Regions from separate parts of the Variovorax sp. CCNWLW235 genome, predicted to be linked through region 3. Evidence: predicted binding sites of a transcription regulator. Region 3 holds the regulator's gene; each other region holds the start of a gene.

The links. Region 3 encodes LexA, which represses DNA repair genes until DNA is damaged. Its sites were predicted from a motif close to ACTGTATNNNNATACAGT; they were not measured.
Region 1: V9L21_RS06835 (ATP-dependent helicase) is a predicted target of LexA. The motif match lies at 4,063-4,080, and genes of this name have one in related genera.
Region 2: imuA (translesion DNA synthesis-associated protein ImuA) is a predicted target of LexA. The motif match lies at 7,295-7,312, and genes of this name have one in related genera.

The regions. Positions count from the first base shown of each region.
Region 1 is NZ_JBBCBW010000004.1:127,937-137,750, forward strand. It holds gene V9L21_RS06815 (peptide ABC transporter ATP-binding protein) at 1-421, shown strand, start outside; gene V9L21_RS06820 (ABC transporter substrate-binding protein) at 452-2,086, shown strand; gene V9L21_RS06825 (5'-methylthioadenosine/adenosylhomocysteine nucleosidase) at 2,090-2,881, shown strand; gene corA (magnesium/cobalt transporter CorA) at 2,892-3,878, opposite strand; gene V9L21_RS06835 (ATP-dependent helicase) at 4,093-6,210, shown strand; gene hpf (ribosome hibernation-promoting factor, HPF/YfiA family) at 6,433-6,762, shown strand; gene V9L21_RS06845 (PTS sugar transporter subunit IIA) at 6,943-7,410, shown strand; gene hprK (HPr(Ser) kinase/phosphatase) at 7,519-8,478, shown strand; gene fur (ferric iron uptake transcriptional regulator) at 8,483-8,902, opposite strand; gene V9L21_RS06860 (outer membrane protein assembly factor BamE) at 8,990-9,553, shown strand; gene dapB (4-hydroxy-tetrahydrodipicolinate reductase) at 9,643-9,814, shown strand, end outside.
Region 2 is NZ_JBBCBW010000017.1:51,154-60,967, reverse strand. It holds gene V9L21_RS18465 (aconitase X catalytic domain-containing protein) at 1-353, shown strand, start outside; gene V9L21_RS18460 (aconitase X swivel domain-containing protein) at 350-805, shown strand; gene ilvD (dihydroxy-acid dehydratase) at 802-2,505, shown strand; gene V9L21_RS18450 (porin) at 2,625-3,752, shown strand; gene V9L21_RS18445 (Bug family tripartite tricarboxylate transporter substrate binding protein) at 3,767-4,741, shown strand; gene V9L21_RS18440 (aldo/keto reductase) at 4,755-5,675, opposite strand; gene V9L21_RS18435 (ABC transporter substrate-binding protein) at 6,078-7,205, opposite strand; gene imuA (translesion DNA synthesis-associated protein ImuA) at 7,326-8,150, shown strand; gene V9L21_RS18425 (Y-family DNA polymerase) at 8,119-9,486, shown strand; gene V9L21_RS18420 (error-prone DNA polymerase) at 9,479-9,814, shown strand, end outside.
Region 3 is NZ_JBBCBW010000008.1:3,744-13,557, reverse strand. It holds gene V9L21_RS11420 (Crp/Fnr family transcriptional regulator) at 1-703, opposite strand, end outside; gene V9L21_RS11415 (oxepin-CoA hydrolase, alternative type) at 763-1,542, opposite strand; gene V9L21_RS11410 (3-hydroxyacyl-CoA dehydrogenase) at 1,574-3,094, opposite strand; gene V9L21_RS11405 (MFS transporter) at 3,225-4,382, opposite strand; gene V9L21_RS11400 (D-2-hydroxyacid dehydrogenase family protein) at 4,443-5,450, opposite strand; gene V9L21_RS11395 (hypothetical protein) at 5,543-5,917, opposite strand; gene lexA (transcriptional repressor LexA) at 6,056-6,739, opposite strand; gene V9L21_RS11385 (asparaginase) at 6,813-7,802, shown strand; gene adk (adenylate kinase) at 7,867-8,523, opposite strand; gene kdsB (3-deoxy-manno-octulosonate cytidylyltransferase) at 8,659-9,429, opposite strand; gene V9L21_RS11370 (Trm112 family protein) at 9,426-9,608, opposite strand; gene lpxK (tetraacyldisaccharide 4'-kinase) at 9,589-9,814, opposite strand, start outside.

The DNA of each region.
Region 1 (9,814 bases), on a different contig from region 3:
CGGCCTGGCCTATCTCTTCATTTCGCACGACCTGGGCGTGGTGCGGCACATTGCGCACGACGTGCTCGTGATGTATCTCGGCCATGCGGTGGAGCAAGGGCCCAAGGCGCGCATCTTTGCGCGGCCGCTGCACCCTTACACGCAGGCGCTGCTCGCTTCCACGCCCGGCCTGAGCAGCCAGCGCATCGTGCTCAAGGGCGAGTTGCCTTCGCCGCTCAACCCGCCCACAGGCTGCGTCTTCAGCACGCGCTGCCCGCATGTGACGCAGCGCTGCCGCGACGAGCGGCCCTTGCTGCGCGCGCTCGACGAGCGGCTGGTGGCCTGCCACTACGCCGAGAAGTTTCTCGACGGCTCGCCCCCGGTTCGCGCCGATGTGCCGTTGTCTCCGCCGTTCGCCGCGCCCGTGGCGGCGAACCTCTAGTTCTCTTCCACCGTGCCTGAAGGAGTTCCCATGAAGACCCAGCCATTCGTTTCGCGCCAATCGCGAAAGCTCGCCGCCTTGCTCGCGCCGACGGCACTTGCCGCGCTCACCCTGGCGTGCGGAACCGTGTCCGCCAAGACGCTCGTCTATTGTTCGGAGGGCAGCCCCGAGAATTTCTATCCGGGTGTGAACACCACCGGCACCTCGTTCGACGTGACCACGCAGGTCTACAACACCATTGTCGAATTCGAGCGCGGCGGCACCAAGGTCATGCCGGGACTGGCCGAAAAATGGGACATCTCGGCCGACGGCACCGTGTACACCTTCCACCTGCGCAAGGGCGTGAAGTGGCACACCACCAGCAAGAGCTTCAAGCCGACGCGCGACTTCAACGCCGACGACTTCATCTTCATGCTCGAGCGGCAGTGGAAGGAGAGCGATCCGTTCTTCAAGGTCACGAGCCAGAACCACTCCTACTTCAACGACATGGGCATGCCCAAGCTGCTGAAGTCGGTCGACCGCATCGACGAGTACACGGTCAAGATCGTGCTCAACAAGGCCGAGGCGCCGTTCCTTGCCAACCTTGCAATGCAGTACGCGGGCATCCAGTCGAAGGAATACGCCATTGCCATGCTCAAGGCGGGCACGCCCGAGAAGGTCGACCAGGACCCGATCGGCACCGGCCCGTTCTACCTGGTGCAGTACCAGAAGGATGCGGTCATCCGCTTCAAGGCCTTTCCGCAGTATTGGGGCGGCAAGGCCAAGATCGACGACCTGGTGTTCGCGATCACGCCCGACGCCTCGGTGCGCTGGGCCAAGCTCCAGAAGGGCGAGTGCCACGTGATGCCCTACCCGAACCCGGCCGACCTCGACGCCATCCGCAAGGACCCGAACGTGCAGCTGCTGGAGCAGCCCGGCCTCAACGTGGGCTACCTCTCGTACAACACCACGAAGAAGCCTTTCGACGACGTGCGCGTGCGCAAGGCCATCAACATGGCGATTAACAAGAAGGCCATCATCGACGGCGTGTACCTGTCGACCGGCGTGGCCGCGAAGAACCCGATTCCGCCGACGATGTGGTCCTACAACGACGCGACCAAGGACGACGGGTACGACCCTGAAGCCGCCAAGAAGCTGCTCGCGCAGGCCGGCCTGGCCGACGGCTTCAGCACCGACCTCTGGGCCATGCCGGTGCAGCGGCCCTACAACCCGAATGCCAAGCGCATCGCCGAGCTGATGCAGGCCGACCTCGCCAAGATCGGCGTCAAGGCCGAGATCAAGAGCTTCGAATGGGGCGAGTACCGCAAGCGCCTGCAGGCCGGCGAGCACCAGATGGGCATGCTGGGCTGGACGGGCGACAACGGCGACCCGGACAACTTCCTCTACACCCTGCTGGGCTGCGCATCGGCGCAATCGGCGAGCGGCAGCAACATCTCCAAGTTCTGCTACCAGCCGTACGAAGACCTCGTGCTGAAGGCCAAGACAGCAACCAAGCAGGCCGACCGCGACGCGCTCTACAAGAAGGCGCAAGTCATCTTCAAGGAGCAGGCACCATGGTTCACCATTGCACATGCGGTGCAGCTGAAGCCGGTGCGCAAGGAAGTTGTCGACTTCAAGCTCAGCCCGTTCGGACGCCATACCTTCTACGGTGTGGACATCAAGTAGCCGATGAGCGCACCCGTTGCCATCGTCGCGGCCATGCATGAGGAGCTGAGCGCGCTCCTCGCGCAGATGCCCGACGAGCAGCGCGTGCGCGTGGCAGGGCGCGACTTCTGGGCGGGTCACCTGCATGGCCAAGCTGTGGTGGCGGTGCTGTCGCGCATCGGCAAGGTTGCCGCGGCGGTCACGGCCACGGTGCTGCTCGAACGCTTCGGCGTGCGGGCCATCGTGTTCACGGGCGTTGCCGGCGGGCTGGCGCCGGGCGTGAACGTGGGCGACGTGGTGGTCGCGTCGGAACTGCTGCAGCACGACCTCGATGCCTCGCCGATCTTTCCGAAGTACGAAGTGCCGCTCATGGGCATGGCGCGCTTCACGGCCGATGCGGCCATTGCCGATGCGCTTTCTGTCGTGGCAACGCAGGTGCTGGGCGATCCGGCTGCATTGATCGGCCAGCAGGCGCTCGACGAGTTCGGCATTGAAGCGCCCAGGGTCCATCGCGGCCTGCTGGTAAGCGGAGACCGCTTCGTATCGACCACCGCCGAGAGCGAAGCATTGCGACGGGATCTTCCCGATGCACTGGCGGTGGAAATGGAAGGCGCCGCGATGGCGCAGGTGTGCCACGACTACGGCGTGCCGTTCGCGGCCATGCGCACCATCTCGGACCGCGCCGACGATGCGGCGCATGGCGACTTTGCGCGCTTTGTCGTCGAGGTGGCGAGCCGCTACAGCCTTGCGCTGGTCGGCGCGTGGCTGGCTGCGCTGCCGCCTTCCGGCGAAGCGCCCGCGGCTGCGGCTGCCTGAGCTACTTGAGTTACTTGAGCCAGCCGCGCCGGCGGAAGTACCACATCGGCACCAGCGCGCTGGCCGCCATCAGCGCCAGCGCATACGGATAGCCCAGCGACCAGTCGAGCTCGGGCATGAACTTGAAGTTCATGCCGTAGATGCTCGCGATCAACGTGGGGGGCAGCAGCGCCACGCTGGCCACCGAGAAGATCTTGATGGTCTTGTTCTGGTTGATGTTGATGAAACCGACGGTCGCATCCATCAGGAAGTTGATCTTGTCGAACAGGAAGGCCGTGTGGTTGTCCAGCGACTCGATGTCGCGCAGGATCTGACGCGCCTCTTCGAACTGCTCGGCATTAAGCATTCGGCTGCGCATCATGAAGCTCACCGCGCGGCGCGTGTCCATCACGTTGCGGCGGATGCGGCCGTTCAAGTCTTCCTGCCGCGCGATGGCGCCCAGCACCTCGCCGGCCAGCTCGTCGCTCACGTTGCCTTCAAGCACCTTCTTGCCCGCGATCTCCAGCTCGTCGTAGATGTTCTCGAGCGTGTCGGCCGAATACTCGGCGTCGGCGTCGAACAGCTTGAGCAGCACTTCCTTGGCGTCTTCGATCAGCCCCGGCGCGCGGCGCGCACGCATGCGCAGCAGGCGGAACACCGGCACGTCTTCGTCGTGGATCGAAAACAGCACGCCGCGGCTGCGAAGCTCGGTGTTGTGCTGGTTCAGGATGAACGCGACGCGCACCGAGCGCGGGTCTTCGTCATCGTCGATCAGGAAGTCGGAGCGGATGTGCAGCTCGCCGTTGTCTTCTTCGTAGAAACGGGCCGATTCCTCGATGTCCTCGTCCATCGCGTCTTCGGGAATCGAGAGGCCGTAGTACTGCTTGATCCAGCGCTTTTCCTCGAGCGTGGGCGATTCGAGGTCCACCCAGATCGGCTGGAACTTGGAAAGCTCCTCCAGCGATTCGATCTCTTCCTGGACAAGGCGACCGTTGGCGAGCGTAAATATATTGAGCATGGCTCACTCCCGTGAAATGACTGAGGCGATGGGGCGAGGGAGGGGCGCTTTCAAATCCCAGGCCCGGCAAGCAGGCGTCAGAGGGGAGTTGAAAGCTGCCGAGACGGGGCGGTTTCCATGGTGCGGTCTCCAGTTGCAGCGAGGCGCGATTATGTCATCGGCCATATGACGGCAGCCTCGCCGATCTGGATGGACATACAGTAAAGTCACGGCCATGCAGACTGCTGCGCTCCCCGTTTTTTCCGCTGCCGGTGCCACGCAGGCCGACCGCCTGGCCGCCGCGCTCGGCGCGCTCAACGACGAGCAGCGCGCCGCGGTCGAGCACGGCGTCGGCACCCTGGTCGGCCGCGACGAGCGTCCGCTGCTGGTGATTGCCGGGGCGGGCTCCGGCAAGACCAGCACGCTGGCACACCGGGTGGCGCACCTGATTGCCGGCGGCGTGGATCCGCAGCGGCTGCTGCTCCTGACCTTTTCGCGCCGCGCCGCCCAGGAAATGGAGCGCCGCGCGGGCCAGGTGCTGGCGCGCGTGCTGGGGCTCAAGTCCGAAAAGCCGCCGGCGCTGCCGTGGGCCGGCACTTTCCACGGCATCGGCGCGCGCCTGCTGCGTGAATATGCCGCGCACATCGGCTTGAACGACAACTTCACCATTCACGACCGGGGCGACGCCGAAGACCTGATGGGCCTGGTGCGCCACGAGCTCGGCCTGTCGACGAGCGTGAACCGCTTTCCGCGCAAGGGCACGTGTCTCTCGATCTACTCGCGCTGCGTCAATACGCGGGCGCCGCTGGCCCAGGTGCTGTCTGAAGCCTTTCCGTGGTGCGCCGAGTGGGAGGCGGAGCTCAAGCGCCTCTTTGGCGCCTACGTGGAAGCCAAGCAGCAGCAGAACGTGCTCGACTACGACGACCTGCTGCTCTACTGGGCCGGAATGGTGGCCGAGCCCGCACTGGCCGACCTGATCGGCGCGCGCTTCGACCACGTATTGGTCGATGAATACCAGGACACCAACCTGCTCCAGGCCTCGATCCTTCTCGCGCTCAAGCCCGATGGCCGCGGCGTGACGGTGGTGGGCGACGATGCGCAGTCGATCTACTCTTTCAGAGGCGCAACGGTCCGTAACATTCTCGACTTTCCCTCACAGTTTTCGCAGGCTGCGCGCGTCGTCACGCTGGAGCGCAACTACCGCTCGACGCAGCCGATCCTCGACGTCTCGAACCGGGTCATTGCCCAAGCCGCCGAACGGCATGCCAAGACGCTATGGACCGACAAGCCTTCCGCCGGCCGGCCGCAGCTGGTGCTGGTGCCGGACGAGGCGCAGCAGGCGGTGTGGGTGGCCGACAAGGTGCTGGAGCACCGCGAAGGCGGCCTTGCGCTCAAGTCGCAAGCGGTGCTTTTTCGCACCTCCACGCACAGCGCGCCGCTCGAGCTCGAATTGGCGCGCCGCAACATTCCGTTCGTGAAATACGGCGGCCTCAAGTTCCTCGAGGCCTCGCATGTCAAAGACCTGCTCGCGGTGCTGCGCTTCGCAGAAAACCCGCGCGGGCGCATGGCGGGTTTTCGCGTGACGCAGCTCATTCCGGGCATCGGTCCCGCCACCGGCGCGCGGCTGCTCGACGCCATGGACCAGGCGGCCGACCCGGCCGCGGCCGTGCGCGACTTCGTGCCGCCCGCCGCGGCGCGCGCCGAATGGGCGGTGTTTGCCGAGGCCTATGCCGCGCTGCGAGCGCCCTCGCTACCATGGCCCGCCGATGTGGACCTGGCGGTTCGCTGGTACTTGCCGCACCTGGAGCGGCTGTATGACGACCCCTCGGGCGTGCGGCGCGGCGACATCGAGCAGCTCGCGCGGCTTGCGGCGGGCTACGGCTCGCGCGAGCGCTTCCTGACCGAGCTCACGCTCGATCCACCCGAAGCCACGAGCGACAGGCCCGGGCCGCCGCTGCTCGACGAGGACTACCTGATCCTCTCGACCATCCATTCGGCCAAGGGGCAGGAGTGGAACTCGGTGCATGTGCTCAACGTGGTCGACGGCTGCCTGCCGGCCGACGTGGCGCAGAGCGCGCACGAGCTCGAAGAGGAACGGCGCCTGCTCTACGTGGCGATGACCCGCGCGCGCGACCACCTGCACCTGCTGGTTCCGCAGCGCTTTTACGTCACGCAGCAGGCGGTGCGCGGCGACCGGCACCTCTATGCCAACCGCACGCGCTTCATCTCCGAGCGCGATCTTGCGGGCTTCGAGCAGCAGACCTGGCCGCCCCCGCCGGAGCGGCCACCCGCAGTGCCGCCGCCCGCCGCGGTCATCGACCTGCGCAACCGCATGCGCGCTGCCTGGAACTGAAACAAGGCCCGGCCCGCCTGTAACCGGGCGGGGACGCAGCGCGACCCCCTGGGCAACTCAGGTATTGCAATACCGTGACAGCTTGGGCATAGTGAATCGACCTTCTCCTCTTTCTCTTCTTCTCTTTCTCTCCCCCGCACCCATTTCATCTGTATGTCGCCGGCCACGCTTCATTCCGGAGTGCTGGTCATTTCCCCAACCGTCAATTCCAGGAGGTCTTTCATGAATTTGACGATCAGCGGTCATCACCTCGACGTCACACCTGCCTTGCGCACTTACGTCACGAGCAAGCTGGACCGGATCACCCGGCATTTCGACCAGGTGGTCGATGTCAAGGTGATCCTTACGGTGGAAAAGCAGAAGGAAAAGGAACGCCGGCAAAAGGCGGAATGCAACATTCACGTCAAGGGCAATGACATGTTCGCGGAATCGAGCCACGCTGATCTCTACGCCGCGGTCGATGAGCTGGTCGACAAGCTCGACCGGCAAGTGGTGCGCCACAAGGATCGCCTGCAAGACCACCATCACGCGGCGCCCAAGCGCGTGATGTAAAGGCAGGGTTCCGGCTCCGGCCGGCCTGCGCCAAGCCGCCTTCGGGCGGCTTTTGCGTTTTATTACGTCTTTTCAGCCCTTGATCCACGGGCCTCTGGGCAACATGTAGATAAAAAGTAAGTAACCGGACTGGGGGTTTTTACCAAGCAGGTGCATAATCGCCCCCGCCCCGCACCCACCATGAATCGCCTCGCGTCCATCCTGCCGCCCGCTCAAGTCCTCGTGAGCGTTGACGCTACGAGCAAGAAGCGTGCTTTTGAAGAAGCAGGCTTGTTGTTCGAGAGCCTTCACGGCCTGGGCCGTGCGTTGATCACCGACAGCCTGTTTGCGCGCGAGCGTCTGGGCTCCACCGGGCTCGGCCACGGGGTTGCCATTCCGCATGGCCGGATCAAGGGCCTGAAGGCGCCCATGGCCGCCGTTTTCCAGCTGGCAAACCCGATCGGGTTCGACGCGCCGGACGAGCAGCCCGTCGGCCTCCTCATCTTTCTGCTGGTGCCCGAAGCGGCCACCCAGAAGCACCTTGAAATCCTCTCCGAGATTGCCGAGCTGCTGAGCGACGCCGGCCTGCGCGAACAGATCAAGTCGAGCACCGACGCAGCCGCGCTGCACGGGCTCATTGCCGGCTGGCAGTCCACGCAAGTCGCGTAGAGGTGCTTCCCGCACCCTTCAGAGGCCGCAGCAGCGGCCCCGCAGCGCCGGTTCCGGGTTATTCTGGCCTGCTCCAACACTAGGCGCTGAGCGCCATCTCCCGCACGCATGAAGCCGACCGTCATCAGCGCCGATGCCATGTTCGAGGAATTCCGCGGGTCGCTCCGCTGGGAGTGGCTTGCAGGGCTCGGCGCCTCCGAACGCCAATTCGACCCCGAAGTCATCAGCCGCGCCCAGTCGGCGGCCGACCTGGTCGGTTACCTCAACTACATCCACCCGTACCGCGTGCAGATCCTGGGCGCCCGCGAGGTGGCCTACCTGACGCGCGGCAGCCAGGAAGACTGCGCCCGGCGCATTGCCCGCATCGTCACGCTGGAGCCGCCGATGCTGGTATTGGCCGACGGCCAGGCCGCACCGGACGAACTGCTATCGATTTGCGAGCGCGCCCAGCTGCCGCTGTTCGCCACTCGCGAATCGTCGGCCTTCGTGATCGACCTGCTGCGGGCCTACCTGTCCAAGCATTTCGCCGAACGCACCTCGATGCACGGCGTGTTCATGGACATCCTGGGCATGGGCGTGATGATCACCGGCGAATCGGGGCTAGGCAAAAGCGAACTCGGGCTCGAGCTGATTTCGCGCGGCAACGGCCTGGTGGCCGACGACGCGGTCGATCTTTACCGCATCAACCAGAACACCATTGAAGGGCGCTGCCCCGACCTGCTGCTGAACCTGCTGGAGGTGCGCGGCATCGGCTTGCTGGACATCCGCGCGATCTTCGGCGAGACGGCGGTGCGCCGGAAGATGCGGCTCAAGCTCATCGTGCACCTGGTGCGGCGCGACAGCTTCGAGCGCGACTACGAGCGCATGCCCTCGGCGCCGCTCACGCAGGACGTGCTGGGCATTCCGGTGCGCAAGGTCATCATCCAGGTGGTGGCCGGCCGAAACATCGCCGTGCTGGTCGAAGCCGCCGTGCGCAATTCAATCTTGCAACTGCGCGGCATCGACACCTATGCCGACTTCGTCGCGCGCCACCACAAGGCCATGGAAAGCGGCCGCGACGGGGACTGACCGGCTACCGCTTATTGACGCAATCGCCGCAGAGGCCGTACAGCGACATGGCGTGGTCCTGCAGGATCCAGCCCTTGTCCTTGGCAATCATCTGCTGGCGGCGCTCGATCTCGGCGTCGTAGAACTCCTCCACCTTGCCGCATGAAGTGCAGATCAGGTGGTCGTGGTGCGTGCCCTCGTTCAGCTCGTACACCGCCTTGCCGCTCTCGAAGTGGCTGCGCTCGAGGATGCCGGCCTGTTCGAACTGCGTCAGCACGCGGTAGACGGTGGCCAGGCCGATGTCGGAGTGCTCGTTCAAAAGCACGCGAAACACGTCTTCGGCCGTCATGTGGCGCTGGCTGCCGGTCTGGAAGATCTCCAGGATCTTCAGGCGTGGCAATGTGGCCTTGAGGCCGGTATTCTTGAGTTCGTCGATATTGGCCATGATGGTTCCTGCGCCCGGTCTGCAAGCAGGCCCCCAAGGGGCCAGCCGCTACAATGGCCGATCATATCGCTACCCCTCTTTTCTCCCATGCCTGCCATTCTCCAACGCCGTCCCTGGCTGCTGGCCGCGGCCGTCGCAGCGACGTTCTGCCTCAGCGCCTGCAGCGGTTTCAGCGATCGCACGCGGGGTGCGCTTGCGGCCATCACGCCCTACAAGGTCGAAGTGGTCCAGGGCAATTTTGTGTCCAAGGAACAGGTCGAGGCGCTCAAGCCGGGCATGTCGCGCCAGCAAGTGCGTGAAATCCTCGGCACTTCTCTCCTGACCGACGTTTTCCACAAGGACCGCTGGGACTACGTCTTCACCATCAAGCGCCAGGGCGTCGATCCGCAGGAACGCCGTCTCACGGTCTTCTTCAACGGCGAGCTGCTCGACCGTTTCGAAGGCGACCAGATGCCCAGCGAAGAAGAATTCGTCGCCACGCTCGACACCCGCAAGAAGAGCGGCAAGGTTCCGCCGCTCGAGGCGTCGGAAGAAGAGCTGAAGAAATTCGCCCCCAAGGAAGACAGCAGCAAGAAGGCCGAGGCCACCGCTGCTGCCCCCAACCTGCCGCCGCTGCCGGCGGCGTATCCCCCGCTCGAAGCGGCGCGCTGAGCACGCGTCAACCAGCGAGGGCGGGCGCACCCGCCGAGTCAGGCGGGCGCGTGCCGGTCTCCATGCCCTATTTCGAAGGCTGAACCTGCGTGACTGAATCCATTTCTTCTCCCATTTCCGAGTCTTCCACGCCCGCCCTCCGGCGCGTTGCGATTGCCGGGGCCTCGGGCCGCATGGGCCGCATGCTGGTCGAGGCGGTGCGCGAGGCGCAGGATTGCCGCCTGGCCGGCGCACTCGATATGGCGGGCAGCGACGCCATCG
Region 2 (9,814 bases), on a different contig from region 3:
TCGGCTGCCCGCACTACACCATCGAGCAGATCTGGGAAGCCGCGCAGCTGATCGAAGGGCGCAAGGTGCACCCGGATTGCGAGCTGTGGATCTTCACGCCGCGCGCCATAAAGTCGCTGGCCGACCGCAACGGCTACACCAGGATCATCGAGGACGCGGGCGGCATCATCATGTCGGACAGCTGCTCCGCCATGAGCCGCGCCGTGCCCAAGGGCACGAAGACCGTGGCGCTCGACTCGGCCAAGCAGGCGCACTACCTGCCCGCCATTCTTGGCGTGCAGGCGTGGTTCGGCAGTACGGCGGAATGCATCGATGCGGCGTGCACCGGGCGGTGGAATGGAGGCTACGCATGAACGATGCAGCCATCACCGAACAAGTCATCGTCATCCGCGGCCGCAAGGTAGTCGGCGGCGTGGCCGAAGGCGAGGCCCTGGTCACGCGCGACCGCATTTCGGGCTGGGGCGGCATCGATCCGCGCACCGGCACCGTCATCGAAACGCGGCACGAGCTGCGCGGCCAGAGCTTTGCGGGCAAGGTGCTGGTGTTTCCGGGGGCCAAGGGCTCGTCGGGCTGGTCGGCCATGTTTCACATGACGCGGCTCATGAACTCCGCGCCCGCGGCCTTCTTGTTCAACGAGATGACCACCAAGATGGCGCTGGGCGCCGTGGTCACGCACTCGCCTTCGATGACCGATTTCGAGCGCGACCCGCTCGAGTGCATCGAGACCGGAGACTGGGTGCGCGTGGACGCCGACCGCGGCGTAGTCGAGATCACCAAGAAAAAAACCCCCGGAGACCGCCCATGACCACCCGCCCCCTGCGCAGCAACTTTCCGCGCGGCTCTTATCTTTGGTCGGTGCGCAATGCGCACTGGCGCGCGCTCGGCATTCCGGAAGAAGACTGCGAGAAGCCGAAGATCGCCATCGTCAACAGCTCGTCGGAACTGGCCGCATGCTTCAGCCACCTCGACAAGGTGGCAGCGGAAATCAAGACCGCAATCCGCGCCGCGGGCGGCGTGCCGTTCGAGATTCGCACGGCAGCGCCCAGCGACTTCATCACCGGCGCGGGCGCACGCGGCGCCTACATGCTCGGTGCGCGTGACCTGGTCACCAACGACATCGAGGTGGCCGTGGAGGGCGCACAGCTCGACGGCATGGTGTGCCTCACCTCCTGCGACAAGACCGTGCCGGGCCAGCTCATGGCAGCCGCGCGGCTCAACATTCCGACATTGCTCGTGCCCTGCGGCTACCAGCCCAGCGGCGAGTACCGCGGCAAGCACATGGACATCGAGGAAGTGTTCATCGGCGCGATGCACGCGGTCACGGGCCACCTTCCGGTCGAAGAACTCGTGGGCATGAGCCGGGAGGCAATTCGCGGGCCGGGCGTGTGCTCGGGCCTGGGCACGGCCAACTCGATGCACATCGTCTGCGAAGCGCTCGGCCTGGCCTTGCCGGGCAGCGCGCCGGTGGCCGCGCTGAGCCCGAAGATGATGGCCGACGTGCGCGCGGCCGGCACGCGCATCGTGCAGATGGTGTGGGACGACCTCAAGCCGCGCGACATCCTCACGCCCGGCGCCTTTGCCAACGCGGTGCGTGCGGTGCTGGCCATCGGCGCCTCGCTCAACACGGCCAAGCACTTGCAGGCGGTGTCGACCGAGGGCGAGTGCGGCGTCGATGTGTACGGCCTGTTCGAAAGCCTCGGCCCCACGACGCCGGTGCTGGCCGGCGTGCGGCCGATCGGCGAGCACAGCATCGAAGCCTTCGAGGCGGCGGGCGGTTGCCGCGCGCTGATGAAGCAGCTTGCACCGTTGCTCGACACGAGCGCGCCCACCGTTACGGGTGGCACCGTGGCCGACAACCTGCAGAGCGTTGAAGTCGCCGACCCAGAGGTGATTCGCCCCATCGATCGCCCGGTCGCGCCGCATCCCGCCATCGTGCTGCTGCGCGGCAACCTCGCGCCCGAGTCCGGTCTCATCAAGACCGGCATCGTGGAACGCAAGGTGCGCAGCTTCACAGGCCCGGCCGTGTGCTTCTGGACCTCGGACGCCGCCATCGCCGCGCTGAAGAAAGGCGAGATCGTGCCGGGCCAGGTGGTTGTGATGCGCGGCGCCGGTGCCTGCGGCGGACCGGCGATGGGCGGCGGCGCGTCGCGCGTGGTGTTTGCCATCGACGGCGCGGGCCTGGGCGACCAGGTCGCGATCCTGACTGACGGGCACCTTTCGGGCCTGGTCTGCAAGGGACTCGTGGTGGCCGAGGTGTCGCCCGAAGCTGCGCTCGGCGGCCCGCTCGGGCTGGTGCGCGATGGCGACATGATCACCATCGACCTGGACGCGCGCCGCCTCGACATTGCATTGACCGATGCGGAACTGCAGGCGCGCCGCGCCGACTGGCAGGCGCCGCCGCCCGCCTTCGATACCGGCTGGCTGCAGCAGTACCGGCGCAATGTGAGCCCGCTGTCCAAGGGCGCCGTGCTCGTGCGCACCGAACGGCCCCAGCCCTCGAGCTAGCAACACTTTTACCCCGGCCTTCGCCGACCGGCGCGCACCCCCGTGCGCACCCGGTGGCGCAGCCCTGCGCGCGTTCCGAGTTTTTCAACCAAAGAGAAGAAGCAGGAGACAAGAGAACCATGAAGAAGATCTTGATGTGGTCAGCGCTGGGGCTTGCGAGCAGCGGCGCCGCGCATGCGCAATCCACGGTGACCGTGTTCGGCGTGATGGACCTCGGCATCCAGTACACCAATGGCGATGGCGGCGGCTCGGTCAAGGCGCTGTCCAACGGCGGCCTCTCGACCAGCCGGCTCGGATTTCGCGGCACCGAAGACCTGGGCGGCGGCCTGCGCGCGGGCTTCTGGCTCGAAGGCAGCCTGAACCCCGACACCGGTACCGGCCGCGCGAGCAACAGCAACAACCAGACGAGCGGTGCGGGAACGGCCGGGCCGATCACCTTCGACCGCATGTCTTTCGTGAGCCTTTCGCACCAGAAGGTGGGTGAACTGCGCCTGGGCCGCGACTTCATTCCCACGCACTACAACAGCATCTACTTCGATCCCTTCAATGCCAACGGCGTGGCGCGCGCGGGCAACCTCACGTTTGCCGGTGCGGGTACCGGGCCGCTGCCCACCGGCATCACGGGCAGCAACACGGTGAGCTACTGGCTGCCGGCCAAGCTCGGCGGCTTCTACGGCATGGCGATGATCGGCACGGGGGAGAACAACTCCACCGCGCCGAATCGGGACGACGGCAACTTTGCCGGCGCGCGCTTCGGCTTTGCCTCGGGCGCGTTCGACATTGCCGCCGCCGTGACGCGCACCCACTACGACGCCACTGCCACCATCGGCAACTACACGCACGCCAACATCGGCGGCACGTGGGACGCAGGGTTTGCGAAGTTCTTCGCGCTCTACAACAAGGTAACGGTGAAGCTCGCCGCAGGCACGGTGCGCAAGAACACCGCCGAGATCGGCGCGCACATTCCGGCTTTCGAGGTCGGCCGCATCCGCGTGAGCTACGCCTACCTGAACGACCGCAGCGACGAGAGCCTGCGCAATGCCAACGGCATGCCGCGCAACCGCGACGATGCGCGGCAGTTCGGCATCGGCTACGTGCACAACCTCTCCAAACGCACCGCGCTCTACGGCACCTACGCGCGGCTCATGAACAGCGGCCAGGCGCGCTATGTCGTCAGCGGCGGCGTGGCACCGGCCGGTGGCCGCCGCTCGTCGGGCTGGGAGCTTGGCGTGCGGCATCTCTTCTGAATAAGGAGCAAAAAATGCGACGCAGAAACCTGACGCTGGCGGCCCTTGCAGCCGGCGGTTCGCTGGCCATGCTGCCCGGCGCGGCGGCTTGGAGCGCGGAGACCTATCCAGACAAGCCGCTGCGCCTGATCGTCGGCTTTGCACCCGGAGGCGGCGCCGACGCGCTCACGCGCATCATTGCGGAGGGGCTGTCGAAGCAGCTCGGCCAGCAGGTGATCGTGGAGAACAGGCCCGGCGCCGACGGCGTGCTCGCGGCGCAGGCCACGTCATCGGCCAAGCCCGACGGCTACACGCTGCTGATGGGCACCAACACCGCGATGGTGGCGGCGCCCACGCTGCGCCCCACGCCGCCTTACGACCCGTTCAAGGCCTTCACGCCTATCAGCTCGGCCGGCCAGTTCTCGATGTTCCTGGTGGTGCCTTCGAGCCTGCCGGCGAAGAGCGTGAACGAGTTGCTGGCCTTGGTCGCGGCCAAGCCCGGCGCCTACAACTCGGCCTCGAGCAACAGCGCCTCGGAGCTGGCCATGCTGCAGCTGCTGGGCGAACGCAAGGTGGTGAACGCCCGCTACAAGGGCGACATGCAAGCCATGACCGACCTGCTCGGCGGCCAGATCCACATGATGTTCACCACCGGCACGCTGGCGCCGGGTTTCGTGAAGGAAGGGCGCATTCGCGCGCTGGTCACGCTGCTGCCGCAGCGCAGCGCCTTGCTGCCCGACGTGCCCACCGGCAGCGAGCTGGGGCTGGGCAAGCTCACCATCACGCCCTGGGCCGGCTTCTTCGGGCCGCCGGGGTTGCCGCAGGCCATTACCGACAAGCTGTCGCAGGAACTGCAGAACACGCTGAAGCGGCAGGACGTGCATGCGCAGCTGGTGCAGCAGGGCTTCGAGGGTTACGGCATGAGCCCCGCGAAGTTCGCCGAATTCTTCCGCGCGCAGTACGAGGCCTTCGGCGCTACCGTGCGGCAGCACAACGTGAAGTTCGAATAGCGGCGGTTGCGGCTCAGAGGCCGATCGAGCGCGCGTTGTTGCGCCAGAACGCCGCATCCGGAAACGAGCCCGCGCCGGCCGTTGCGTTGTCGGCCATATGCTCGGCGCGGCTGGTGCCGGGAATGGTGCAGGTCACGGCAGGGTGGCTCAGTACGAACTTCAGCAGCACCTGGGCCCAGCTCGTGCAGCCGATCTCGGCGGCCCATGCCGGCAGCGGCTTGTCCCGCAGCCTGCGCAGGAGGCCCCCACCGCCGAAGGGCATGTTGACGATCACCGCCACGCCGCGTTCGGCCGCGAGCGGCAGCAGGCGCTGCTCGGCCTCGCGCGCGTCGATCGAATAATTGATCTGCAGGAAGTCGAGCTTCTCGGCGCGCAGCACGGCCTCGACCTCGTCGTAAGCCGAGGCGGTGTAGTGCGTAATGCCGATGTAGCGCACGCGGCCCTTGTCCTTCCAGCCGCGCAGTGTGGAAAGATGGGTTTTCCAGTCGACCAGGTTGTGCACCTGCATCAGGTCCATGCGCTGGGTGCGCAGCCGCGCGAAAGACTGCTCCATTTGCGCAATGCCGGCCTCGCGGCCCGATGTCCAGACCTTGGTCGCAAGAAAAGCCTTGTTCTCGCGCTGCTTCGATGAGGCCAGCAGTTCTCCGGTGGTTTCCTCAGAGCGTCCATACATCGGCGAACTGTCGATCACCTTGCCGCCGGCAGCGAAGAGGGCGTCGAGCACACCCGGCAGGCGCTTGTATTCGTCGGTACCGGGGCGCTGGTCGAACCCGATCCAGGTGCCGCAGCCGACAACCGGCAGGGCCTCCTGGGTGGAAGGAATAGGGCGGGTGTTCATGGTCATCGCAGGCCTGCCTTGTTGCTGTGCGAAGGAGGGGAGCGCGGCACCGGCGCAGAGTGCGGCGCCTAGCCTGAGCAGCCGGGCGCGGGTGATGGGGAGGTGTGGGGCGTTCGTGAGTGGCGTCACGAATCAAATTTTGCGCCGTAGCCGTTTACTCGGCGCTTGATGGGGCTATCTTGGGGGCGTTGTTCAATGGCGCGTTGCTTCAGGGCGGCGCACCCGCCGACGGGGTACCTTGCTCCGCGAATGTCCCCCGGGGCTGCGCCCCTCCTCCTTTATTTCGCTGCGCAAGGCACCCCATCGACGTGTGCGTCATACGCGCTGGTCGTTGATCAGCGGTGGACCGAGAGCGTGCCCAAGTGCACAGGGCATCGGGTGCTCCGCGCAGCGAAATAAAGGAGGAGGCCGCAGGCCGGGGGACATTCGCGGAGGGGAGTACCCGGTGGCCTTTGCACACGCCCTGAAAAAGAACTTACCCCGGCACGCAGAAAGAACTCAACGCAAATAGCGCCCGTCAGCCTTCAGCATAGACAGTTCAGAAAAGGTCAGCCCCCGGTGCTCCCCCGGCCGGTAAGACACAGCAATCCCGCCAATGTCCAGCGTCTTGAACGACTCGAGACCCTTGTGCAGTGAATCGGCCGTCGGGTTCGCGCCCGCCCGCTTCAGGCCTTCGACCATCACCTTGGCCGCCACATAGCCCTCGAGGCTGGCGTAGCTGAACTCCGTTGCGCCGATCTTCTTCATGGCCGCCTGGTACTCGGCAATCACCGGCATCGCGCTGTTCCACGGGTAGGGCACGACCTGCGAAATGACCACGCCGGCTGAGTCCTTCTTGATGTCCTGGAACAGCTTCTGGCCGTTCAGGAAAGAGAACGAATAGAAAGCCGTTTCGCCACCCGCCGCGCGGTAGGCGGTGATGAACTTGGCCGCCACGTCGTTCGTGGCCGACAGCACCACGGCCTTGGGCTTGAGCTTGACCAGTTCCGCCGCGCGCTCGGCCGCGTCGGAGCCGTCGTTCTTGATTGCCACGCTGCCGACCATTTTTTCGCCGCGCTCGGCAATGAATTTTTGCGTGCTCTCCATCGCCGAGCGCGCGCCCGGGTTGTCGTTGTGCGCAAAGGCGATGCGCGAGAGGCCGATGGTGAACAGGTGGTTCACGATGCGGCTGTATTCCTCGTCGAAGCTGATGCGCACCGGAAAACCGTATTCCGACGGTTTAACCACCGGCGCAGCGCCCGTGTACGAGCCTACGACCGGAATCTTGAGCTCGTTGGCAGCCTTCAAGGCGCCAACCGCCGACGACGTGCCGATGGGCATCAGGATGCCCACGGCGCCGTCTTTCGCAAAAGTCTTCACGTTCTCGGCGCCCTTGGCGGGGTCGTAGGCATCGTCGAGTTGGCGCAGCTCGATGGGCCGGCCGTTCACGCCGCCATTGGCATTCACCGCGGTGAACAGGGCGCGAATGCCGACCAGCGGCTCGGTCGACAGCGTGGCCAGCGGCCCGGTCTGCACATAGGTCTGGCCGATCAGGAGCGGCTTGGTTTGTGCGTTCGCAGCAGGCAATGCTGCAACAAGAAGGGTGACGAAGGCCGAAGCCAGCAAATGAATCTTTTTGTATTGCATGGTCACAAATTGTTTGTTCTGCCATCTTAAGAGGCAAGGCGCTTTGGGTAAATCGCTATTTGTCCCGTGCTGGTTGCGGCTCATGGAATACTGTATAAAAATACAGTTAACGATTGCATCATGGGCCTCCCTTTCCTCAACTCCTTTTCCGCCGCCGCAGGCCGTGGCGTCTGGCATGCCGACGAGCTCGGCCTTGCCGACGCGCAGGTCGTCGCCACCGGCCACGCCGCGCTCGACGCCGAGCTGCCGGGTGGCGGCTGGCCTGTGGGCGCCATGACGGAGTTGCTGCAAACCGCGCCGGAAGCCCACGTCTGGCGGCTGCTGCTGCCCGCCCTGGCGCAGGCAGTCCAGGCGCGGGGCGGGCCGGTGGTACTGATCGGCGCGCCCTACGAACCCTGCGGGCCGTCTCTGGCGGCGCAGGGTTTGCCGGTGGAGGCGCTGATGTGGGTCAGAAGCGACGCGCCGGCTTCGCGGCTGTGGGCTTGCGAACAGGCGCTGCGCTGTGCGGATGTGTCCGCCGTGCTGGCCTGGCTGCCGCAGGCCCGGGTGGGCGAGTTGCGCCGGTTGCAGCTGGCGGCCGCCCAGCATGACGTGCTGCTCTTCGTGTGCCGGCCCGAATCGGCCGCGCAGGGTGCCTCGCCGGCACGGCTTCGGCTTCAGGTGGAAAGCTGCGAGGCCGACAGCTCGCAGATCGAACTGCGCATTCTCAAGCGCCGGGGGCCGCCCTTGGCCGCGCCGATGATGCTGCCCGCGCGCAACGAGCGCATGGCCGCATTGCTGGCGGCGGCCCGGTTGCGCCGCAAGCTGCGGCTGCAGCAACAGGGCACGGTGCCGGCCGGCGAAGCGGCAAGGTCGGACACGGACACGGCCACGGCCACGGTGGTGCGCATCGACGCATGGAAGGGAGGCCCCAATGCACTGGATCGCATTGCGGTGGTCGCTTGAATCCGATTCGCCTGAAGAAGCGCAGCCACTGCCCACGCCCGAGGCACTGGGTTGGTGGGCGCTGCAATACACGCCGCACGTCGCCTGGCAAGACGAGGCGCTGATGCTCGAGGTTTCGGCCTGCGAGCGCCTGTGGGGCGGGCGCTCGTCGCTGATGCGCCAATTGGCCCACGAGAACCCCGCGCCCGGCGCGGTGATGCGCGGCGCGCAGGGCGCCACCAGCCTCATCGCACTGGCCCGGCTGCGCCTGTTCGAACGCAACGAGAGCCGGCCCAAGGACATTCCCGCCGGCCTGCCGCTGGACACGCTGAGCGCCGCGCGCGAGCACCTCGACCTGCTGGCGCGCCTGGGCTGCCGCACCTGGGGCGATGTGGCGGCCTTGCCGCGCGGCGGCCTGACGCGGCGCTTTGGCGCGGCGTTGCGCGAGGCGCTCGATATCGCCTGGGGCCTTCGCCCCGAAAGCCACCACTGGCTCACGCTGCCCGACGTGTTCGAGCAGAAGCTCGAGCTGCCCGCGCTGGCCGAAACCGCGCCCGAGCTGATGTGGTCGGCCAACCGGCTGCTCACAGCGCTGCAGTTCTGGCTGCGTGCCCGCCAGCGCGGCGCGCGCGCGCTCGAGCTGCAATGGACGCTCGACCTCAAGCGCTTCAACGGCGTTAACCTGCCGCCGCACCAGCAGGTCACAGTGCGCACGGCCGAGCCCACGCAGGACATGGCGCACCTGCGGCGCCTGCTCTCCGAAAAACTCGCCCTCACCACGCTTGCGGCGCCCGCGAGCTGGCTGCGCCTCCGCACGCTCGAAACCGATCCGTGGGCGGGCGCCAGCACCAGCTTTCTGCCCGAAGACAACCGCAAGGGCGACAAGCTGCACGAAATGGTCGAGCGGCTCAGCGTGCGGCTCGGGCCGCAGCAGGTGGTGGTGCCTGTGGCCCAGGCCGACCACCGGCCCGAGCGCAAGCAGGCCTGGCGGCCTGCGCTGCAGAAAGACAATGCATTGCCGGGCACCCGAAAGGAAGCCAAGGAAACTGCAAAGGCGAAGGCCGCGGCTTCGCAGCCCGATGCGCTCTACCCCCCGTGGCTCTTGCCCGAACCGCTGCTGCTCGAGATGGACGGCGAGCGCCCGTGCTACCGCGGACCGCTCAGCAAGCTGATCGGGCCGCAGCGCGTCGAAGCCGGCTGGTGGGGCGGCGAAAAAGACGGCGGCCAGCCCGCAATGCGCGACTACTACATCGCCGAAAGCCCCGAAGCCGGACTGGTGTGGATTTTTCGCGAGCGGCTCTCCGCGCGCTTTTCCCCTGGCGAAGTGCGCTGGTACCTGCAGGGGTTCTATGCCTGACTTGAGCGAAAAGCAGCTGCGCGGACGCAACTCCGCCAAGGTGCATGCGCTGCCGTTGCCCCTGCGCAAGAAGCCGCCGCCCACGCTGCCCGACTATGCCGAGCTGCACTGCCTGACCAACTTCAGCTTCCAGCGCGGCGCCTCGACGCCCGAGGAGATGGTCGAGCGCGCCTACCAGCTCGGCTACAAGGCGCTGGCCATTACCGACGAATGCTCGGTGGCGGGCATCGTGCGCGCGCATGTCTGCCTGCGCGAGCTGCCGGCCAAGCTCGACGAATACGAACGCAAGCACCCCGACGAGCCGCCGATTCCGCGCAACCCCGATTTC
Region 3 (9,814 bases):
AGACGCGCATCAGGGCTGCGCGGTCCAGCACGACCAGCCCGCCCGGCTCGATCCGGATGGTGCCCTCGCGCTCCATGGTCTTGAGCTCCTGGTTGACCCGCTGGCGCGAGGCGCCGAGCAGCTGCGCGAGTTCTTCCTGCGCCAGTTGCAGGCCGATGCGCGTCTGGCTGCCGTCTTCCAGGTTGGGCACGCCGTAGCTGCGCACCAGGTGAATGAGCTGCTTGGCCAGGCGTGCGCGCAAGGGCAGGGTGTTGAGGTCTTCCACCAGCCCGAACAGCGTGCGGATGCGGCGCGCCTGCAGGCGCATCAGCGCTTCGTACAGCTCCACGTGGGTGGCCAGGATCTTCTGGAAATCGGCCCGCGCCACGCAGAGCACCGTGGTGTCGCCATGCGCATAGGCGTCGTGCGTGCGCCGGTCCCCATCGAACATTGCCACGTCGCCGAACCAGATGCCCGGCTCCACGTAGGTCAGCGTCACCTGCTTGCCCGAGACGGCCGTCGAGCTCACGCGCACCGCGCCCTTGGCACAGGCAATCCAGTGATCGGGCGGATCGCCGCGGGCGGCGATCAGGTCGCCGTCCTTGTAGCGTTTGACAAAAGCACATCGAAGAATGTCGTGCCGTAGCGATGGAGAGAGAGAAGAAAACCAGCGACCACTGTTGATCGCTTCACGTTCTTCGATGGTAAGAATGGGGTCGTCCATTGGTCTGTCCTGTCGGCGACTGAAAGGCTGAAGGGTGTCACGGGAGTGACGTCGTGCCGCTATTCGTACTGCGGCGGCTTCTTCTCGAGAAACGCGGCAATGCCGATCCCGGCATTCGGGTGGTGAAGGTTGCGAACGAAGTGGTCGCGCTCCTGCGAGAGCTGCGACGCGAAGGTGGCGCCGCGCGCCTCGCTGAGCAGCTCCTTGATGCTGGCCAGCGAGTTGGGTGCGCGGGCGTTGAGCTTGGCCGCAAACGCCAGCGCACTTGCGAGCGCCTGGCCGTTTTCGCTCAGTTCGTTGACCAGCCCGAGCGCATGCAGCCGCGGCGCGCCGATGCGCTCGCCGGCCATCAGCCATTCGCTGGCCAGCTGGCGCGGCAATGCCTGGCCCAGGTGCCAGCTCAGGCCGCCATCGGGCGAGAGCGCCACATTGCTGTACGAAGCCGCAAAAATCGCGTCGCGTGCAGCCACCACGAAGTCGCAGGCCAGTGCCAGCGAAAAGCCCGCGCCCGCCGCCGCGCCTTCGACCGCCGCAATGATCGGCTTGGGAAAGGTGCGGATGGAGTCGATCCAGTTGTGCAGGCCCTCGATGCTCTCGGCCTGCACCGAGGGGTCGCGCTGGCGGTTGTCGGAGAGCCGCTGCAGCGAGCCGCCGGCGCAGAACCACGCGCCTTCGCCCACGATGACGACGCTGCGGATCTCGTCGCTGCTCTCGGCGCCGTTGAGCGCCTCGATGCCTGCGGCGTAGATCTCGGGGCCCAGCGCGTTGCGCTGGGTCGGGTTGGCGATGGTCAGCACCATGGTGCGTCCTTCGCTGGTGCTCTTGAGTTCGGCGGTCATCGGTGTCGTGCTTTCTTGACTTGGCGTCTGTTTATTCTTCTTCGTGCAGCAGGCTCAGGCCGAGCGCACCGCGGCGGCGCAGCCACGGGCTCGGGCGATAGCGCGGATCGCCGTAGACGGTCTGTAGGTTGAACAGCACCTCGAGCATGTTGGTCGGGCCGTACAGGTTGCCCATGGCCAGCGGGCCACGCGGGTAACCCAGGCCCAGCTGCACGGCCGTTTCAAGATCGGCCGGCGAGCACACGCGCTGCTGGCACATGTCGGAAGCAATGTTCACGATGGTGCCGATCACACGCTGCGTGACGAAGCCGCCGCTGTCGCGGATCACGCTCACGGCCTTGCCGTCGCGCGCGAAAAGGGCATGCGCCGCATCGCGGATGTCGCGCCGCGTGGCCGGGTTGGTGGCGAGCACGCGGCGCTTGGTGGCGGCATCGTCGATCAGCATGTCGATGCCGATGGTGCGCGTGGCGTCCAGGCGCTCGACCGCAGCCACGGTGGTCACGTCGAAGCCCAGCGGCGCCACCAGGATGAGCGAAGTGGGCGCGGCCGTGGCACCGCTGTCGATCTGGGCGCCCAGGGCATTTACCAGCCGCAGCAGCTCGGCACGGCGCGCCGCACGCGGCGAAACCCAGACCGAAGGCAGCGCCGCCACGGTCGGCGGCGCGGCTTCGGCGGGCTGCTGCATCACGCCGTCGTTGTAGTTGTAGAAGCCTTCGTTCGTCTTGCGGCCGAGCACGCCCGCAGCGAGCCGCTGCGCCGTGATCACGCTCGGGCGGAAGCGCGGCTCTTCGTAGTACTGGCGATAGATCGATTCCATCACCGGATGCGACACATCGAGCGCCGTCAGGTCCATCAGCTCGAACGGGCCAAGGCGAAAACCGGCCTGGTCCTTCAGGATGCGGTCGATGGTGGCGAAGTCGGCCACGCCTTCGCCCACGATGCGCAGCGCCTCGGTGCCGTAGCCGCGGCCGGCATGGTTGACGATGAAACCGGGGGTGTCTTGCGCCTGTACGGCGCTGTGGCCCATTTGCACTGCATAGCCGGCCAACTGCTTGCAGACCTCGGCGGAAGTCTTGAAGCCCGCCACCACCTCGACCACCTTCATTAACGGCACCGGGTTGAAGAAGTGAAAGCCCGCCACGCGCTCCGGGTGCTTGAGCCCGGCCGCGATGGCCGTGACTGAAAGCGACGAGGTGTTGGTGGCGAGCGTGGCCGTGGGTGCAACAACCGATTCGAGCTCACGGAACAGGGATCGCTTGACCTCGATGTCTTCGACCACCGCTTCGATCACGAGGTCGCAGGCGGCCAGGGCTGCCACCGAATCGACCGCTTTGACGCGGGCGATTTGCGCATCGCGCGCCGCGGCGTCGATCTTGCCTTTCTCGTGCAGCTTGTTCCATTGGGCCGCGAGGGCTTCACGCCCGCGTTCCGCGGCACCTTCAAAACTGTCGAGCAGCAGCACTTCGCTGCCCGCTTGCGCTGCAATCTGGGCGATGCCTCGGCCCATGGCGCCGGCGCCGACGACGCCGATCCGGGTGTAGTTCACTGTCATTGGAAGAAGATTTTCGCTGGTTGAGGTGTATCCGGGCCTGAGGGCAGGCGAGGGCGCGGAGCGTGCACAGCCTTCGATTTTGCAGCCACCGGGCGCAGCGGCTTCCCGGGTTTTACGCGAGGCCCGGCCTTCAGGCCGCGCGGCGGCTGCGATCGATGGCCACACTCGAGCCGATGGCCAGCAGCAGCAGGGCGAGGCCGACCCAGTTCATCCATGCCACCGCATCATTGGCGAGCAGCCATCCGCCCAGCCCGGCGCCCATCGCCTGGCCGATGTAGATGCCGGAGCTGTTGAGCGCCACGGAGCCCGGCGCAAGAGCAGGCGCCAAACCTACCAGCCGCGCCTGCTGCGCCGAGTTGGTCGCAAAGCACCCCAGGCCCCACGGCACGAGAACGGCCGCCAGCCAGGGGAGCGTGCCGGCCCACGGCCAGAGAAAGAGACTGAGCGCGATCAGCGAACTTGTCAGCAGCACCATGCGGCCCGCACCCACCCGGTCGATGAAGCGGCTCACCAGCATGTTGCCCAGCAGCCCGAAAACGCCGAACAGGGCCCACATCAGGCTCAGCGTGGTGGGGTCGGCGCCGAAGTTCTGCTTGAGGATGGGGCCGAAGTAGCTGAACAGGACGAACTGCCCGGCACCCTGCAACGCCGTGACCGAGACAATGCCCATCAGCACCGGGCTGCGGAGCACGCGTGACCATGCAGCCGCTGTGAGCGCCGCGGGGCGGATGCCGCGCGGAAGCGTCAGCCAGATCGACACCGCGCTCACGATGCTGAGCACTGCGACCGCCGTGAAAGCCATGCGCCAGCCCAGGTGGCCGCCAATCAGCGCGCCGAGCGGCAGGCCCAGCACCGAGGCCATCGACCAGCCGAGAAAGACGAACGTCACGGCGCGCCCGCGCTGCTCCGGCGGCACCAGCATGCCCGCGCAGGCCGCGGCCTGCGGCGTGAAGATGGCAGGCGCTACCACCGTTAGCATGCGCACCGGCAGCAGGGCGCCGAAACTCGGCATCAAAGCCGCAACGACGTGCCCGGCGGCATACCAGACGAGGGTGAGGGCGAGCAGCTGGCGTCTGTCCCAGCCCGCGACCACCGCCGCCAGCAACGGTGCGCCAAGACACATCACCACTGCGGCAACCGTGATCAGCTGGCCCGCGGTAGCAACGGTAACCGCCAGCGACGTGCTGATTTCATTGAGCGTGCCGGGCACCACCATCACGCCCGTGCCGATCACGAAATTGCCGGCCAGCAGCGCCCAGAGCGCGCCCCGGGGCGCAGGCCGGCTCACTGAAGGACCTTCGCCTTCGGCTGCGGTATTCGCCTTGGGGCGGCCCGGCGGCTCATGAAATCACCGGCGAACCTGCAGCGCGCCGGGATTCACGATGTTGGTGGGGTTGCCCTTGATGAAGCTCACCACGTTGTCGAAGGCCTGCCCGAAATAGCTCTCGTAGCTGTCTTGCTCCACGTAGCCGATATGCGGCGTGCAGATGCAGTTTTCGAGGCGCAGGAGCGCGTGCCCCTGCAGCGGCGGCTCGCTCTCGAACACGTCGACCGCCGCCAGCCCCGGCCGGCCGCGGTTGAGCGCCGCCAGCAGGGCGTCGGGCTCGACCAGCTCCGCGCGCGAGGTGTTGACGAAAAGCGCTGTCGGCTTCATGCGCGAAAGGTCTTCGAGCGTGACCAAGCCCATGGTTTCTTCGTTGAGCCGCAGGTGCACCGACAGCACATCGGCGGCGGCAAAGAACTCGTGACGGTTCTGCGCCACCTGGAAGCCGTCGGACCGGGCCTTGGCGCAGCTTGCCTCGCGGCCCCAGATGACGACTTGCATGCCGAAGGCTTGGCCGTAGCGCGCAACCAACTGGCCGATGCGGCCGTAGCCCCAGATGCAGAGCGTCTTGCCCTTGAGCACCGAGCCCAACCCGAAGTTGGGCGGCATCGAAGCCGATTTGAGCCCCGATTGCTGCCACGCGCCGTGCTTGAGGTTGCTGATGTACTGCGGCAAGCGCCGCATGGCCGCCATGATCAGCGCCCAGGTGAGTTCGGCGGGCGCCTGGGGGGAGCCGGTGCCCTCGGCCACGGCCACACCCCGTTCGGTACACGCTGTGACGTCGATATGGTTGCCCACCCGCCCTGTCTGCGAAATGAGCTTGAGCTTGGGCAGCTTTTCGATCAGCTGGCGCGAGATATGGGTGCGCTCGCGGATCAGCACGATCACGTCGGCGTCTTTCAGGCGGATTGACAGTTGACCAATGCCCTTGACCGTGTTGGTGTAGACCTTGGCCGCGTACGCGTCCAGCTTGGTGGCGCAGCGCAGCTTGCGCACGGCGTCCTGGTAATCGTCGAGGATCACAATGTTCATGGCGTGCCATTGTGCCTCGCAGCATTGGCATGACGCGCGTGTGAACGTTTGGATACCCGCCCCGGGCAATGGTCACCGGGGGTTGCATGGCCTCAATGCAGGCGTGTGGAGGCTGGCGCGGTGTTCACGGTTTCCATGGCCTCCAGTGCCGCCAGGCGGTCGAGTTCGGCGCAAACGTCGGCCATGCGGCCGGAAATCACCATGCGGTTGGTGCTGCGCTTTTCGCCTTGCAGGCCGTCCACCACGCGAATAACGCGCAGGGGCCGTACAGGTGCGGGTGCTGCCGCATCAGAGGCGGCCGGACCATGAGCCCGGGCCGTGCACGACGGCCGGACTGCGACGTAGCGCAAGCCTGCGGAAGCACTGCCGCTGTCGCGACGGTGCGGGCGGCGCGCCGGCAGCAGCCGGCTTGCGAGCGATTGCAGCGGCATCCACAAATCAACGATGGCGAGGAGGGCGATTCCCATGTGAACTCCAAAAAAGTCTGAGGTTGAACACAGGCAGGATTTCTTTGATCGGGCGCAACAGGGTGATGGCGACTTAGCGCCATACGCCCGCCACCTGTTGCGACCGGATGGGGTGCTGCTCTAGGCAGGGCGCGGGGCCTACATCAGCATGGTGTTGCGAATGAGACCGACCGCCAGGCCTTCGATTTCGAACGGCTCGCCCGGCTGGACCACGATGGTCGGGTAGTCGGGGTTTTCGGCGTGCAGCTCGATGACCTGCTTGTTGCGCTTCAGGCGCTTGACCGTGACTTCGTCGCCGAGGCGGGCCACCACGATCTGGCCGTTGCGGGCTTCCTTGGTGGCTTGCACCGCCAGCAGGTCGCCGTCCATGATGCCGGCGTCGCGCATGGACATGCCGCGCACCTTCAGCAGGTAGTCGGGCTGGCGCTGGAACAACGTGTTCTCGACGTAGTAGGTCTGGTCGACGTGTTCTTGCGCGAGGATGGGCGACCCCGCCGCAACACGGCCGATGAGAGGCAGTGCCAGCTGCGCCATGCCGGGCAGCGAGAGAGAGAACTGGTTGCCTTCGCGATGGCGCGACTCGTTGAGCGACCGCAGCGCGTCGCCCTTGAGCCGGATGCCGCGCGAGGTGCCGCTGACGAGTTCGATCACACCCTTGCGGGCCAGCGCCTGCAGGTGCTCTTCAGCGGCGTTGGCCGACTTGAAGCCCAGCTCATTGGCGATTTCTGCCCGCGTGGGCGGAGCGCCGGTGCGTGCGATGGCGCTCTGGATCAAGTCCAGGATTTGCTGCTGGCGGGCGGTAAGCTTCACGGCGAACTGCATATGTTGTTCCTTGCGGCACTGGCTAGATATCCAGTACCTGTATTTTTAACCAGTTTTTAAAAGTTGGCAAGCCATGGTTAATTCGCTCTCGCCGAGCCTGCGGCGCATTGTGGTTCTGGGAACCGGCGGCACCATTGCCGGCCGTGCCGCCAGCGGCGGCGACAACATCGGCTACACGGCCGGCCAGGTGGGTGTGGCAGACCTGCTCGGCGGCATCGAAGCACCCGAAGGCCTGGCGCTTGCGGCCGAGCAGGTGGCGCAGCTCGACAGCAAGGACATGGAGCCCGGTGTCTGGCTGCAGCTCGCCCGACGTTGCGCTTTCTGGCTGGCAGAGGCTGATGTGGCCGGCGTGGTGATCACGCACGGCACCGACACCCTCGAGGAAACCGCCTTCTTTCTTCAGGCCGTGCTTGCGCCCGGCAAGCCCGTGGTGCTGACCTGCGCCATGCGTCCGGCCAGCTCGCTCTCGCCCGACGGCCCGCAGAACGTGCGCGACGCCATCGCGGTCGCGGCCACGCCGGCGTCGCGGGGCGTGACGGTGGTCTGCGCAGGCGCGATCCACAGCGCCTTCGATGTCCAGAAGGTGCACACCTACCGGCAGGATGCGTTTGCTTCGGGCGATGCCGGTCCGGTCGGCTATGTGGAAGAGGGGGCGGTTCGGCGTTTGCGGGACTGGCCTGAATCACCGACAGGCAGGAGTTCAAAAATTCTCGAAACAGGCGAGGGCGCGCCGATGCAATGGCCGAGGGTCGAAATTCTCACCAGCCACGCCGGTGCGACCGGCACTATCGTCGACTTGCTGCTTCAGGAGCGCGCGGCGGGCATCGCCGAGCCGGTGCGCGGCCTGGTTCTGGCCGCGACAGGCAACGGCACGGTGCACCATGCGTTGGAAGCTGCCGCGCTTCGTGCGCAGGACGCGGGGATTGCCGTGCTGCGCGCCACGCGTTGCGCGAGCGGGCGCATTCTTCCGAGGCCCGATGACAAGCTGCGCGATGCCGGTGCCCTGACGCCGGTCAAGGCGCGGATCGCGTTGATGCTGGAACTGATCGGAACAACCGCCTGAGGGGCCGCGGGCACAAGCGGGCAGGCGCGCAAGCTGCCAAGGCAGCCCGCCGGCCTGCTGAACTTCAGTTGCTCAGTGCGGCCAGTGCGCGCTGGGTGATCTCTTCGACCGTGCCGACGCCCTTGATGGCGCGGTATTTAGGCGCCGAGGCCGGATCGGCCTTGGCCCAGGCCGAGTAGTAGTCGACCAGCGGACGCGTCTGCTGGCTGTACACCTCGAGCCGCTTGCGCACGGTTTCCTCCTCGTCGTCCTTGCGCTGGATCAGTTCTTCGCCGGTGATGTCGTCCTTGCCCTCGACCTTCGGCGGATTGAACTTCACGTGATAGATGCGGCCCGATGCGGGGTGCGAGCGGCGGCCGCTCATGCGTTCGATGATGTCGCTGAAGGGCACGTCAATTTCGAGCACGTAGTCGAGCTTGACGCCCGCTGCCTTCATGGCGTCCGCCTGCGGAATGGTGCGCGGGAAACCGTCGAACAGGAAGCCGTCGGCGCAATCGGGTTGCGCGATGCGTTCTTTCACGAGGTTGATGATGAGGTCGTCGCTCACCAGGCCACCCGATTCCATGACCGCCTTGGCTTGTTGGCCGAGCGGTGTGCCGGCCTTGACGGCTGCGCGCAGCATGTCGCCGGTCGAAATTTGAGGAATGCCGTACTTCTGGCAGATGAAGGCCGCTTGCGTGCCTTTGCCCGCCCCGGGCGCGCCCAGCAAAATTAGTCTCATGGTGTCCTCGGACGGTTCTTAGATCTTGTGTCGCGCCAAGCGCCGGCCCGGGAGCCGTGCAAGGCGGAATTGCGTCGAGGATAGCATGCGTGAGCGTGAAGAATTTCCGTTACAGCCGCTCGTGCGGCGCCCGCTTCAGGGGGCGGGGCTGGCCGCGAACAGTGCGCGCACGCGGGCCAGGTCTTCAGGGGTGTCGATGCCCGGCCCGGGAGCCGCATGGGTGACATGCACCGCGATGCGATGCCCGTGCCAGAGCGCACGCAGTTGCTCCAGCGCTTCGGTCGCCTCGACCGGAGCCGGTGGCAACAACGGGAATTTGCGCACGAAGCCCGCGCGGTACCCGTAGATGCCGATGTGGCGCAGCGGAGCCGGACTGGGCAGCGCAGTCGGCACGCGGTTGACCGAGCCGTCGCGCCACCAAGGAACGGGTGCGCGGCTGAAGTACAGCGCGTTGCCTTGTACGTCGAGCACCGCCTTCACCACGTTCGGGTTCAGGAAGTCGTCGAGCGAATCGATCTCATGGGCCGCGGTACTCATCGCCGCTCCTGGGCGAAGAGCGAGCGCGGACGCAACAGCGTCGATCAGCGCGGGATCGATCAACGGTTCGTCGCCTTGCACATTGACGACGATGTCGTCGCCATCGAGCGCGAGTTGTTCGCAGGCCTCGGCAAGGCGATCGGTGCCGCTCGGATGGTCCTGGCGCGTGAGGATGGCCTCCACGCCGTGCTGCTTGCAGGCCGCGACGATGGACAGGTCGTCCGCGGCAACCACCACCCGCAGCGCGGTCGATCGGCCCGCCCGCTGCGCCACGCGCACCACCATGGGCAAGCCGGCGATGTCCGCCAGCGGTTTGTTGGGTAGCCTGGTCGAAGCCAGGCGCGCCGGCACCAGAACGGTAAAGCTCACAGCCCCAGCTCTTCGTCGGACAGCGTGCGCGCCTCGTTCTCGAGCAGCACCGGAATTCCGTCGCGCACCGGATAGGCGAGGCGGGCGCTGCGCGAGCAGAGCTCCTGCTTTTCGGCGTTCCAGGTCAGCGGGCCCTTGGTGACGGGGCAGACGAGCAGTTCAAGCAGCTTGGTATCCATCGAGCGATGATAGCTTTGCGTCGAGCGCGGCGAAGAATTCCGGCGCGGGTGCAAACTGCAGCGGCACGGCAAGCGCGCCGGGAGCTTTGCGCCACAGCTTGACCGCGTCTTTTTCAGTGCAGAGCAGCAGGTGTCCGGCGCCGGAAGGGGCTTGCCAGCCATCGAAATCGAAGTGGTCGGGCAGCGCAATCGTCTCGGCCAGCGTC